One region of the Staphylococcus sp. Ze2 genome, then DNA from elsewhere that is predicted to be linked to it. Evidence: riboswitches for the same ligand, from Rfam matches in the RefSeq annotation. Region 1 holds a riboswitch; each other region holds the start of a gene.

Region 1 (3,218 bases):
TTGTGTATCCACACGGTAGCCGCCTTTTATAGCTTCAACATGGGTTACAGTTGTTTGGTATATCCTATCTATATGTCGATGTGATAGTGATTTCAATAACGCTTTGGTGTAGTGATTTGCATTGATTTGATGATCTTCAGGCATATAAAGACCCTTTGTATGCTTTGAAGTAATCGCTCCTTTGGACATGTGCTGAACATCAGTCGAGCTAAGACGTTCTACAGATGTAAAATGTTGTCTTAAAAATTGATATTGCTGTTCAATCTTTTTATTCTCATAATGATTAGCAGCCAATTTTATTAACCCACTATTTAAATACTCAATATCCACGCCAACCTCTTCCAACAAACTATCTCTCAGAGGTTCAAACATCTTTTGAGAAGTTGTTGCTAAACTAAACAGAGCACTGTTTTCGGTGAATTCATTTTGTGCGCCTAACATTCCACCCGCTTTATAAGATGCATGCTTACCTGCTTCATCTCTATCTATCACAGCTATATTCGCAAAAGACTGACTTAACCCACGTGCGATTGACATGCCCATGACTCCTGATCCAATAATAATGACATCATACATGTCCATCCCACACTTCCTTCATATTCATGAGTTTTTGTTTCGAATATTGATTAAAAATAGAAATACCGGCTATTCCTGAAAATCCACTAGGTAAGGAGGGCATAGTATGTTGATTAATACCTCCAATTGCAATAATCGGAATATCAATTTGTAACGCTCCTTCAACCTCCGACTTTGCTCTAGGTGTCTGCTGAGGTTTAGAAGGTGTCTCAAATACGTGTCCAAACAACACAAAGTCTATCCCTAAATACTTAGCATTAGCAACACCATCTTTATGATGCGTAGACATACTCACTTGTATATCGGGATAATTAGCTTGTACCTCCTCAATATGAGGGTCATTTTCTCTAAAATGAATTGCCGACAAGTCACATTGTATGATTACGTTGATATCGCTATGAATAATAATCTTATCCTTAGAAAATCCATTTTTTATTATTTCATGAACCCACTGAATTACTTCTTCAGTAGTCATTGGAGTTCTAATTAATAAATAATCTATAACTCCTTCGATTTCACAGTAATGCTTAATATGTGATTCAGATAAATCTTGATATGGTGTAATAGCAACAAACAATATAATCACTCCAAATAAAAAAACGTTATTTTTCCTGGTGGAAAAATAACGTTATATGATTACTTCTATCATAGAAAACGCCACTTTCCTACGCCAGTGCGAACTGGATCAGGTTCTAGGAATCCCTCAGTTATTACTTCGGTCTCAGCCTTTATCAAAGGCACTTCCAGTGGTTTCTATCTATTAAATTTTCAAATTAAATATTCATTTCACACGTTTTAGCGATTACTTACAATCTAACTTATAATGATTCACATTTCAAGTCTCACTTTGACATTCGTACCACATGTACCTAATATCAGCTAGCATAAGTATGTATTGTCTTACTTATAAAGACAACTCTAACAAACGTGCTGTTATAGGTCGGGTCTGACGATAGACTTCTTGATATACTTCAAAATATTTAACATAGCGTTCATGATGGGCTTTATTTGGATAAAAGGTTCTATCATAGATAATAAATTGATCAACTATCTTTTCTACGCTTTTATACCAATTCAATCCTATAATAGCTAGCATCGCAGCCCCCATGCAAGGCCCTTCTTCATATTTTAATTTACTGACTTTCGTATTAAAAATATCAGCTTGTAATTGTAACCAAAAATCATTTTTCGCACCACCACCGATTGATGTAATATGCGTTATGTCCTTCCCCTTTTCACGTAGATGTACCAATGTTTCATACAATGAGTATGTAATACCTTCAATTACTGATCTGGCTATATCTGCATTTGTATGTAACGTACTTAACCCAATAAAGCTACCTCTAATTTGCGAATCGCCATGTGGTGTACGCTCACCTGAGAGATATGGTGCAAATAACAAACCTTCACTGCCAATTGTAGATTCACTTGCTAAGCTTAAAATTTGATTGAAAGTTAAATTAGGGAACACATGATTTTTTAACCAATTCAAACTATCTCCAGCAGCAAGCGTCACACCCATTACATATGATTTATTCTCTACAACATGATTGAAATAGTGTAAATTATGGTGATACGCCTTCCCTTCATCTGCTTCACAAGTTAATAACGTGCCAGACGTACCAATACTACATAATGTATCATTGGATTTGATAACACCCGCACCAAGTGCGCCACATGCATTATCACCACCACCCGCAAAAACCGCTACATACTCTTTTAATCCTAATGATTTAGCTAAGCTACTTTCTAAATATCCAATAAAATCTCCAGATGATACGAGTGTTGGATAAATATCACCGATACCAAATTTTGAACCAATTGTCTTCGACCAATTTTTTTGTTTTGGATCTAGTAATAGTGTGCTTGAAGCATCTGAATATTCCATATTTATTTTGCCAGTTAGCCTAAACTGCACATAATCTTTTGGTAATAAGAATGTTGCTATTTTGTTCCAATTGTTAGGTTCATTATCTTTTATCCACAGTAATTTCGTTAGTGTAAAACCTTCTAACACTGGATTTGATAACACATAATTACCAAAGTGCTGTTCTATTGTTGCACATTGACGTGTAGATCGAGTATCATTCCATAAAATCGCATTTCGAATCGGCTTATTATCGCTATCTAATGCCACTAAACTATGCATTTGACCAGATAATGATAAGCCACGAATAAAGATATCATTCAACGAATCGTTACTTAATATTTGTCTAATACATGATTTTGTTGCTTCAAACCATTCGTCTGGTTGTTGCTCATTGTATCCGGATTGAAGTTGTATAATATCAAGCTCTTCGCTAACCTTAGCTAGAACTTCTCCTTCTTTATTTACGGAAATAACTTTAACTGAACTTGTTCCTACATCTATCCCTAACACTGCTTCATTCAATATCATCGATTCCTTTTGTTAGATTTTAAATATTCAACAACTGTATCATATTGAAATAACTTTCAAAATTCCAATAATATGATATTACAATGAATCTGAAGTTAGAATAATATTTTTGATATATAAATGACGATGACTACGGTTATTGCGCTCAGTAATGTTGATAAAAAGACTAATTCTGCTGCAAGCTCAGGATAGTTATCATATTCCTGGGCAATAACTGAACTGTTAACAGACGTAGGCATGGCTG
Region 2 (3,218 bases), 1.1 Mb from region 1:
TATATTTAGCGGCTACTTTAATTTTATTGAAAGGCCGATGATTCACTAACATACGTCCTTCATATTTAATTAATTGCATCATTGATTCGAGTAATGATGTTTTTCCAGAGCCATTTGCGCCTGTAATTGTAATCCATTCTCCAGTACCTACATTTAATTGAGATATATTAACAAGATTTCGCTTACCACGTTTTATAGTTACATTATCAAATTCAAGGTCTAAGTTTGAGCTACCACTATTGAAATGCATAGTTGGTGGGGCATATTGCCATGCGTTCGGGTGCCAAACACCATATTCTGTTAACAAATCTTCATGTTCATTCAAGATTTCCTCGGGCGTGTTATCGGCAATGATGTCACCCTCATAATTTAATAAGATGACACGATCCATATGTTGCCATATATGATTCACTTTGTGTTCGACAATAATAACTGTTTGATCTTGCCACAGGGCTTTGATTTTACCCCATAATTCTGCAGTAGATTCAACATCTAACATTGCGGTAGGTTCATCTAAAAATAAGGTGTTCGATTGTTGTAATATCGTTTCGGCAATTGCTAGTTTCTGCTTCATACCACCGCTTAGCTGATTAATGTATTGGTTTTTATCAACTTTTAAATCGACGGCTTTTAATGCGTTATCTATACGTTCATCCATTTCGTGGCGAGGAATTTGTTGATTTTCTAAAACAAAAGCTAATTCTTCGTCAACTTTAGGCATACAAAATTGACTATCTGGATCTTGGAATATAACACTACTAGAATCATCGATAATCAATTCATCATATTTGATAGGTAAATCAATAAGGTTTGGTACAATGCCACTTAATACATTTAACAAAGTGCTTTTGCCAGAACCTGATGGACCTAGTAAAAGTACTTTTTCGTTTTCGTTGATTTGAAGTGATAAATTATCAAATATCTTTCTCTTACCGTTTGGATATTTTAATCGTAAATTTTTTGTAGCTATCAACGTGATTGCTCCTTATAAATTATCATAGTCACTTGCTGAAGCAGGTCTAAACAATTTGGTTACGCCCGTTTGATCCAATGCTTTTACAATATAGTAGGAAATTAGGCCGGCAACGACGATACCACTTATAAGTCTGAAGCCAATATATAACGTTAGATTCCAACCTGCAATTTCACCTAAATAACCATAAGCAAAGTCTAAAGGTAATGTTGAAATAGAAGCTAAGAGTCCAGCGAGCATTGCAATCATTGCTGAACGAGATTTATATTTGAAAATAGCAAATACAATTTCACAGGCTACACCTTGTAATAAGGCATAGACCATAGTTGCTATATCAAAACGGCCCATGACAATAGTTTCACCGGCACCAGCAGCAAATTCAGCTAAAATTGCAATACCAGCTTTAGGAATAATTAGGTATGCAACGATAGCAGCCATGAACCAAGCACCATATGTTAATTCTTCAAAATGTAATCCTGTAACTTGTAACGCTTTATACACAAAATTCCATATGTTGTAAATAACTGCAAAAACAACAGCAATTAATACAGTCACTAGAATTTCTGAAAGCTTTAATCCTTTTGACATTAAAACGCCTCCTAATATAAAAAACGCACAACCTTCTAGAAAGTTGCGCGTTAAAATATAGGCATACAAATACCTGAAAATAGGTGATTAGTACACTTTCCTACGCTAGTTTCATCTAGATCAGGTTCAAAGGGTTTGAGGGTATACCTCATCTCAGTCACAAAACACCCCTAGTGCGAATGATAATTTTAAATTTAACTATAATGTATGACTTTTGTGGGATAATGTCAAGACTGTCCATTAAATTTAATATATAATGTATGTACTTTACTGCCATTAGAGCTAATAATTCTATCATTTAATCAAGGTGCTCATATAAGACGAAGATGAGCTATTATATTAATACACATCTTATCGCATTGCATTTTAATATATAATGTTTTCATCTAGAAATATTGTTTTAAAGCATATCATATCTATACTAATGAAATGACATTGAAAAATCACATAAGAAGGTGAGGGTAGAGCATAATTATGCTCTACCCTCACTTGTCGAATTTACATTTATATTTTAAAGCACGTGATACTTATATTATTGAAACATTTAGTCTAATGAATCTTGTACATTCTTTTTAGTTTCTTCTGTACTATCATCAGCTTTTTCTTTCTTATCTTTTAATTTATCTTCCGCTTCTTTTGCTTGTTCTGCGGCTTTTTTGTTTAATTCTTCTTTACTCATAGATTAAACACTCCTTTTAAACTATATGGCTTGTATAATATATACATACCACAACATAAAAAAATCAAACAAAACTAGTGATTTAAATTTTAGTCTTAGTTATAATCAATTTATTGTTTAAATGTATGATATAAGTGGAAAGTTGACTATACATCGATTTATATCATACTATGGACGTATTTATTAAATTCTTAAAGACAAGAACTAAATGTTAATATATAATAACTTTTGAGGTGAATGGTATGTCTTTTTTGAAGAAACACGCTGAGATATTGTATAGTTATATTATAGGCATCGTTTCGCTTTTCACAGGTCTCATCATTTTAATTAATTTACCTTTAATTGATAAATTAAATAACAAGGGTAAAATTGACTTACATATTCATAATGTATGGGATTTTATAAACGCATTCTTTGGTGAAATAATTAGAGTAATAAGCAATTATATTGGGAATTTCCCAGTAATTAGTGCCATTATAATCATTTTATTCGGTATTGGTGTTATTTTGCTTGGTTTCACTCTATTTAGAACAACAAGATACGACTATGATATTTCAATATTCTTTTTAGTTGTTGGTATATTGTTCTTTATTATCACGTTAATATTAATGACTCAAGTTTATAGCTTCTTTGCTATTATTTTCGTAATACCATTTGTAATTCACATTGGTTACATCGTTTATAAGGATGAGTTAAATACAGATCATAGAAAATACCATTATCTTTGGATTATTTTCAGTTATGGTATTAGTTATTTACTCACGCAAATTGTGCTATACGGAAGAATTGATAGTGATGAAATTATACCGATTGATATTTTAAGTGTGAACACATTTTTCATAATCATGTGGTTACTAGGTCAAATGTCAATTTGGAACTTTTTATTCTTAAGAAGATCCCTTCCACTAACTAAGCAAGAACTTGGTGAAGAAGAACCGGAATTATCTAGAACAAGTAAAGGCACAGTAACAAATCAAA
Region 3 (3,218 bases), 300 kb from region 1:
AAATTCTTTTGACTTTTGCTTCAATCCTTCTGATTTTAAATCTTTATGTTTTCTCAAATCATGGGAGATACGCATCGAACAGAATTTAGGTCCACACATACTACAAAAATGGGCAACTTTTGCTGACTCAGCCGGTAAAGTCTCATCATGAAATGAACGTGCCTTGTCTGGGTCTAACGATAGATTAAATTGATCATACCATCTGAATTCAAATCGCGCTCTACTAATTTCATCGTCTCTGCGTTGTGCCCCTTTCATTCCTTTGGCCAAATCAGCTGCATGTGCAGCAATCTTATACGTAACAACGCCCTCTCTTACATCATCTTTATTAGGCAGCCCTAGATGTTCCTTAGGGGTAACGTAACAAAGCATTGCCGTGCCATGACTAGCAATTTGTGCGGCGCCAATCGCTGACGTAATATGGTCATAGGCTGGTGCAATATCAGTTGTCAATGGCCCCAATGTATAGAATGGCGCTTCTTGGCAATGGAAATCAGCGAGGTCTTGATTTTCCTTTATCTTGTTCATCGGTACATGACCTGGACCTTCAATCATCACTTGCACATCGTGCTCCCATGCTATTACAGTTAATTCGCCCAGTGTTTTTAATTCTAGTATTTGACTCTCATCATTTGCATCGTAGATTGAGCCAGGTCTTAATCCATCACCAAGAGAAATTGCAATATCATAGCGACTCATAATCTCACAAATCTCTTCAAAATGTGTATATAAAAAGCTTTCTTCATGGTGAGCTAAACACCACTGTGCCATGATTGATCCACCCCTAGAGACAATACCTGTTAATCTATCAACTGTTGTAGGTACATATCGCAATAACACGCCAGCATGTATGGTAAAATAATCGACACCTTGTTCTGCTTGTTCAATCAATGTGTCTCGGTAAACTTCCCAAGTCAAATCTTTAGCAGAACCATCTACTTTTTCAAGTGCTTGATAGATAGGCACTGTGCCAACTGGGACAGGCGAATTTCTCAAAAGATATTCTCTCATAGCATGAATATTTTTACCTGTAGATAAATCCATGATAGTATCAGCGCCCCAATGAATACCCCAGACTAATTTTTCTATCTCATCTTCTATAGAAGAGCTAACTGCTGAGTTTCCTATATTGGCATTTACTTTCACCTGAAAGTTCTTACCAATGATCATCGGCTCTGATTCAGGATGATTTACATTATTAGGAATAATCGCTCGTCCGCGCGCAATTTCAGAACGTACATACTCAGATGATGTATCTTCTCTCATAGCTACAAATTTCATTTCTTTCGTGATAATACCCTGTCTCGCATAATACATCTGAGTGACATTCTTACCTGTTTCTGCTTTCCTTGGCTGATATTTAAACGGTGTTTCGACAAATTTTTTATGATTATCTGACTTAAATCCATTATCTAATGATACTATGCTTCTACCTTCATATTGTAATGTATCATTTCTTTCTTTTATCCATGGTATTCGCATTTTCGGTATACCTCTTTGAACGTCAATCTTATAATTATCGTCGTGGTACGGGCCTGCAGTATCATAGACAAACACTGGATCATTATCAGTTGTTCCTTCCTCTGTTACGGTTGGAGAAAGTTGTATTTCTCTAAATGGCACTCGAATATCTGGATCTTCTCCACTAATCCATATTCTTTTACTTGATGGAAATTGTTTTTTTAATTCAATTTTTTCTTGTTCCAAATAAAAAACTCCTTAGCATTTATTATTGCTAGGAGACCTGGTAGAAAATCACATATTTAGTGAAGCGACAGTAAATAAAAGCCCAACAAACAGACTTCCCATATGTACTGTACTTTTCTGCTTCCCTACGCTGGTACTAACCAGATCAGGTTCAAAGGGTTGAGACCAATGCCTCTTTCAGCTTACAAGCACCCCTAGCAATTCTTATTAAATTCTTGCTCCAACTTAACACTAATAAAGAACAATTACAAATAAATTTGAAATTTTATATAAACGTGTAAAAAATTAATAACATTTACAACTATACACCTGCTAAGTTTATCGAATTAAACATTCGTTATTTTAATTTAAAAATCTAATATTATATTTATAGAAAATATGATGGTAGCAAGAAAAAAGTTATCTATACTATGAAATAGTATGGATAACTTTTGCATTTCTCTTTTTCTCTACAATTCTAATAATCCTCATTATTTAGATATTATTTTATTTTAAAACGATTAAGGAACTTCTTTATTAATAGGCTTCTTTTAAAATAGTTAAATAATCTTTTTCAGTTATTGGTCTGACATTACTTGATGTTGAATTATTTTGTTTAGCTAGATTGGCCATTTGTTCAAAATGTTCTGTTTTAACGTATCCTAAATCTTTCAACGATGGGATTCCTAAATCGTTTGTTAATGTATATAACCCTTTAATCAACTTTTCAATTGCTATTTCATCAGTATCATTCTGCTTTGCAAACTGCATGATTTTGCTAATTTCAGCATGAAGTGTCTTATTTTCAACAGCATTGAATTTTACTACATGGGGTAAAAATATTGCATTCGCAACGCCATGCGGGGTGTCGTATAAGCTACTTAATGCTTCTGATAAGCAATGGACGCTTGCAACATCAGCAGATCCAAAGCATAGTCCTGCTAAGAGACTGCCTTCTTGCATTTTATACCGGGCATCTAGATTTTTTCCGTCTTGATATACTTTCGGTAGATAGCCAACGATAATAGACATCGCACTTTTTCCCATTGCTTGTGAGATTGGGTTTGTCACAGTGCATGTATAACCTTCAATTGCATGAACTAATGCATCTACTCCAGTTGCTGCGGTTATAGATTTTGGCACACTTAAGGTAAGTTCGGGATCAAGAACAGCAATTGTCGGTCTAAGTAAAGGGCTTTTTAGTGTAATTTTCGTATGTGATTCTTCTAATGTAATTACTGAAGACCGTGTTACTTCAGAACCTGTCCCAGCAGTTGTTGGAACACAAATGACAGGCGATATATTGGCATAGCTTCTCTCACCATTATTATATTCTTCAGGTGAACCTCCATTTGGACCCAGTAAGGCAATAGCTTTGGCGGTATCCATTGGACTACCGCCTCCTACCGCAATTACAGCTGATGCGTTTGTTGATTGATAAAGTGATGCACCTTTTAAACACTCTGTATCTCTTGGATTGGGAGATATTTCATTATAAGATATCACTTTATAACCTGAATTTTTCAAATTCA
Region 4 (3,218 bases), 1.2 Mb from region 1:
TGCGGGTGGTAATGATGGAACAAGTTCATCTAAATCCCAATTATGACAATCTTGGCGAATAAAAAACTCTAGTTGATTTAAAGCTGTATCAACTTCTAAAGATTCATCAAGTTGTTGTTTCTTTGCATATGCTTCTTCATATGATCGTCCAACATATGTTACTAAACCAGGGAATACTTTCAAAGTATTTTCTGGCTTTCCCTGTTGTTTTAATTTTTGATTTAATTTCTTTTTAAAATTGTTTGCTTGATCAAAATTCCAAGCGACAGCATAGACTGCGTCTGCGTATTTAGTTGCCAATTCGATACCAGGATCCGATGCACCGGCTTGCATTGCAATTGGTTTTCCTTGAGGGCTACTTGGTGTTGTTAGTGGTCCTTGAACATTGAAATGTGCACCTTGGTGATTGATAGGGGCGATTGCAGAATTATTAATTAAACTATTTTCTTCTTTATTATGTAAAAAGTCATCAACACTCCAAGATTCAAGTAATTGATTCATCACTTGAGCGAATTCATCTGCTTTTTTGTAGCGTTCTTCATGTTCAGGTAAATGATCCATACCATGGTTTGCAGCTTCTAAATCTGTCATCGAAGTTACCAAATTCCAACCAGCGCGACCTTGACTAATGTGATCGATGCTCAGTAGTTGTCTAGCGGCTGTAAAAGGGTTAGAAAATGTACTAGATATTGTAGCAACTAGTCCAACGTGTTGAGTAACTTGCGATAATGCTGTTAAATTAACTAAAGGATCGAACCAAAATGCTGGCATATCACTTTTAGATGTGGCAGGAAACGATTGATTGTCAGCGAAAAATACAGCATCAAATAACCCTTGTTCTGCAATTATTGCTAACGATTGATAATATGTAATATCACCAATACGTTCAACGCTTGAATTAGGCATGCGCCATGCAGCTTGATGATGACCACATCCATAGATGAGTACACCGATGTTTAGATGTTTTGTTTGTGTCATAAATAACTCAGTCCTCCTTATTAATTCATTGTTAAGCCGCCGTCGACTGTAAAATTCTGCCCTGTGATGCCATCAGATTGATCCGATACGAGATATGCAACCATATTAGCTACATCTTGTGGTACGGTAACTTTTTTGAGTGGTGTTGTTTGAGCAATTAAATCAAAGACCTCAGTTGTTGTAGTTGCACTTGCATCCGTTGTTTTTAACAAACCACCAGATACTATGTTTGATGTGATACCATATTGTCCTAATTCTGCAGCTAAATTACGTGAAAATCCGATCAATCCAGCTTTAGCTGTTGTATATTCATGATAAGGGACGACAGGATTTTGAAATAGATTAGTACCAATTGAGATGATGTTACCTTTTTGTCTTTGGATGAATTGAGGTATAACGCTTTGACATATATTGAAAGCTGATTTTAATGTACCATCAATTTGTTGCTGATAATCTTCCCATGACAAATCGGCAAATGCTTTTTGTTGAACAGGATCAAATTTAAATCCAACTAGTGCATTATTAATTACAACATCTATCTGGCCAAAATATTGTGTAGCTTCATCAACTAACCTGTCAATTTCATTTCGTTGTGTCACATCTGCTTGTAAAGCAATTGCTTGTCGAGTTCCTATTTCATCAACAAGTTTTTGTGCAGCGGCTTCACTTTTATGATAGTTTATAACAACGTTATGGCCATGCTGAGCTAGTGTTTTTACTATGGTTGCACCTAATCCACGACTACTGCCAGTTACTATTACGTTTTTGTTCATTATATACACTCCTTAATTTTCCATAAAAAAAATACACAACCCTTCAGAAAGAAAGTTGTGTATTAGAAATATCAACATATATGTAGTGATTCAAAAAGTTTTTGAAATATGCTAGACTTCACACTTTCCTCCGCTAGTTCAAACTAGATCAGGTTCAAAGGGTTTGAGTCAGACTCATCTCAGTTAGAAACACCCCTAGTGCATTCGTTATTTAATTTAATTTCAATGTATATTTTTTAGTGAATAATGTCAAGTTTAGGATAATTTAAAATTTTATACGATATCATTTTGAGTTGGAGAAAAGAAATTTGTAGAATATTGAAATTGGTAAAGAAGAAACTCTTTACAAAGTTGGGGATTACTGTTATTATTATTTCTTGTAGAAAATAAAAACTATGAAAATTAAAGGAGCGAATATAAATGGCAGTTAAATTACGTTTAACACGTTTAGGTTCAAAAAGAAATCCATTCTATCGTATCGTAGCAGCTGATGCTCGTGCACCACGTGACGGTCGTAATATCGAACAAATCGGTACTTACAACCCTAACAATGTAAATGCACCTGAAGTTAAAATCGACGAAGAATTAGCACTTAAATGGTTAAAAGATGGTGCGAAACCAACTGATACAGTTCATAACATTTTATCAAGAGAAGGTATCTTGAAAAAATTTGATGACCAAAAATAATTTTTAACCTAATATACATTGTGTATATTTCTAAGAGTACCTCCAGAGGTGCTCTTTTTTTATTGAAAAATATCAAATATAGTTGAACAAAAATAAAAAATGAAGTCATATTATAGAAGCTTTATTTTTTATATGTAATGAGACACAGTGATTGAACTTACGTGTTATAATAGGCTAATAAAATAGCGAATATACATAAACAAATATGAATGAAATAGCCAAATTATTATGGAGGAACATATATGAAAGTTGAAGTAGGGAAGATTGTAAATACACATGGGATTAAAGGAGAAATTAAGGTGAAATCTAATTCGGATTTTACTGATATACGTTTTCAGCCAGGGGAAACCGTTGAGATAGAGCGTAAAGACAAAGAATCATTAACATTTACGATTGCCTCGTACAGAATGCATAAAGGACTGCATATGTTAACATTTGAAGGAATTAATAATATTAACGATATTGAGCATCTAAAAGGAGAAACGTTAGTTCAAGAACGTGACCATGAGGAAATTGAATTAGGAGAACATGAATATTATTATTCAGATATTATTGGTTGTACGGTCTTTGATGAAGAAGATAGTCCAATTGGTCGTGTTATAGAAATTTTTGAAACAGGAGCCAATGATGTTTGGGTTGTTAAAGGAGATAAAGAATATTTAATACCTTATATTGCAGACGTAGTTAAAGAAATTGATGTCGAAGGTAGACGTATTCAAATCTCCCCAATGGAAGGATTGTTAGATTAATGAAGATTGATTATTTAACTCTATTTCCAGA

Evidence for each region. Region 1 has a riboswitch for thiamine pyrophosphate ahead of ACM591_RS02000 (thiamine phosphate synthase). Riboswitches for the same ligand answer to the same signal wherever they lie in the genome.
Region 2: linked by a shared signal. The riboswitch ahead of ACM591_RS10275 (ECF transporter S component) and the one ahead of ACM591_RS02000 (thiamine phosphate synthase) in region 1 are both predicted to bind thiamine pyrophosphate.
Region 3: linked by a shared signal. The riboswitch ahead of thiC (phosphomethylpyrimidine synthase ThiC) and the one ahead of ACM591_RS02000 (thiamine phosphate synthase) in region 1 are both predicted to bind thiamine pyrophosphate.
Region 4: linked by a shared signal. The riboswitch ahead of ACM591_RS09545 (3-oxoacyl-ACP reductase) and the one ahead of ACM591_RS02000 (thiamine phosphate synthase) in region 1 are both predicted to bind thiamine pyrophosphate.

The regions. Positions count from the first base shown of each region.
Region 1 covers NZ_CP183486.1:477,274-480,491, reverse strand. The annotation lists gene ACM591_RS02005 (NAD(P)/FAD-dependent oxidoreductase) at 1-582, opposite strand, end outside; gene ACM591_RS02000 (thiamine phosphate synthase) at 569-1,162, opposite strand; TPP riboswitch at 1,222-1,331, opposite strand; gene xylB (xylulokinase) at 1,481-2,968, opposite strand; gene ACM591_RS01990 (AEC family transporter) at 3,070-3,218, opposite strand, start outside.
Region 2 covers NZ_CP183486.1:2,183,443-2,186,660, reverse strand. The annotation lists gene ACM591_RS10280 (ABC transporter ATP-binding protein) at 1-973, opposite strand, end outside; gene ACM591_RS10275 (ECF transporter S component) at 986-1,561, opposite strand; TPP riboswitch at 1,642-1,743, opposite strand; gene graF (glycopeptide resistance-associated protein GraF) at 2,106-2,240, opposite strand; gene auxA (lipoteichoic acid stability factor AuxA) at 2,483-3,218, shown strand, end outside.
Region 3 covers NZ_CP183486.1:176,829-180,046, forward strand. The annotation lists gene thiC (phosphomethylpyrimidine synthase ThiC) at 1-1,707, opposite strand, end outside; TPP riboswitch at 1,813-1,913, opposite strand; gene ACM591_RS00745 (iron-containing alcohol dehydrogenase) at 2,224-3,218, opposite strand, start outside.
Region 4 covers NZ_CP183486.1:2,028,663-2,031,880, reverse strand. The annotation lists gene ACM591_RS09550 (LLM class flavin-dependent oxidoreductase) at 1-978, opposite strand, end outside; gene ACM591_RS09545 (3-oxoacyl-ACP reductase) at 999-1,751, opposite strand; TPP riboswitch at 1,860-1,958, opposite strand; gene rpsP (30S ribosomal protein S16) at 2,172-2,438, shown strand; gene rimM (ribosome maturation factor RimM) at 2,681-3,187, shown strand; gene trmD (tRNA (guanosine(37)-N1)-methyltransferase TrmD) at 3,187-3,218, shown strand, end outside.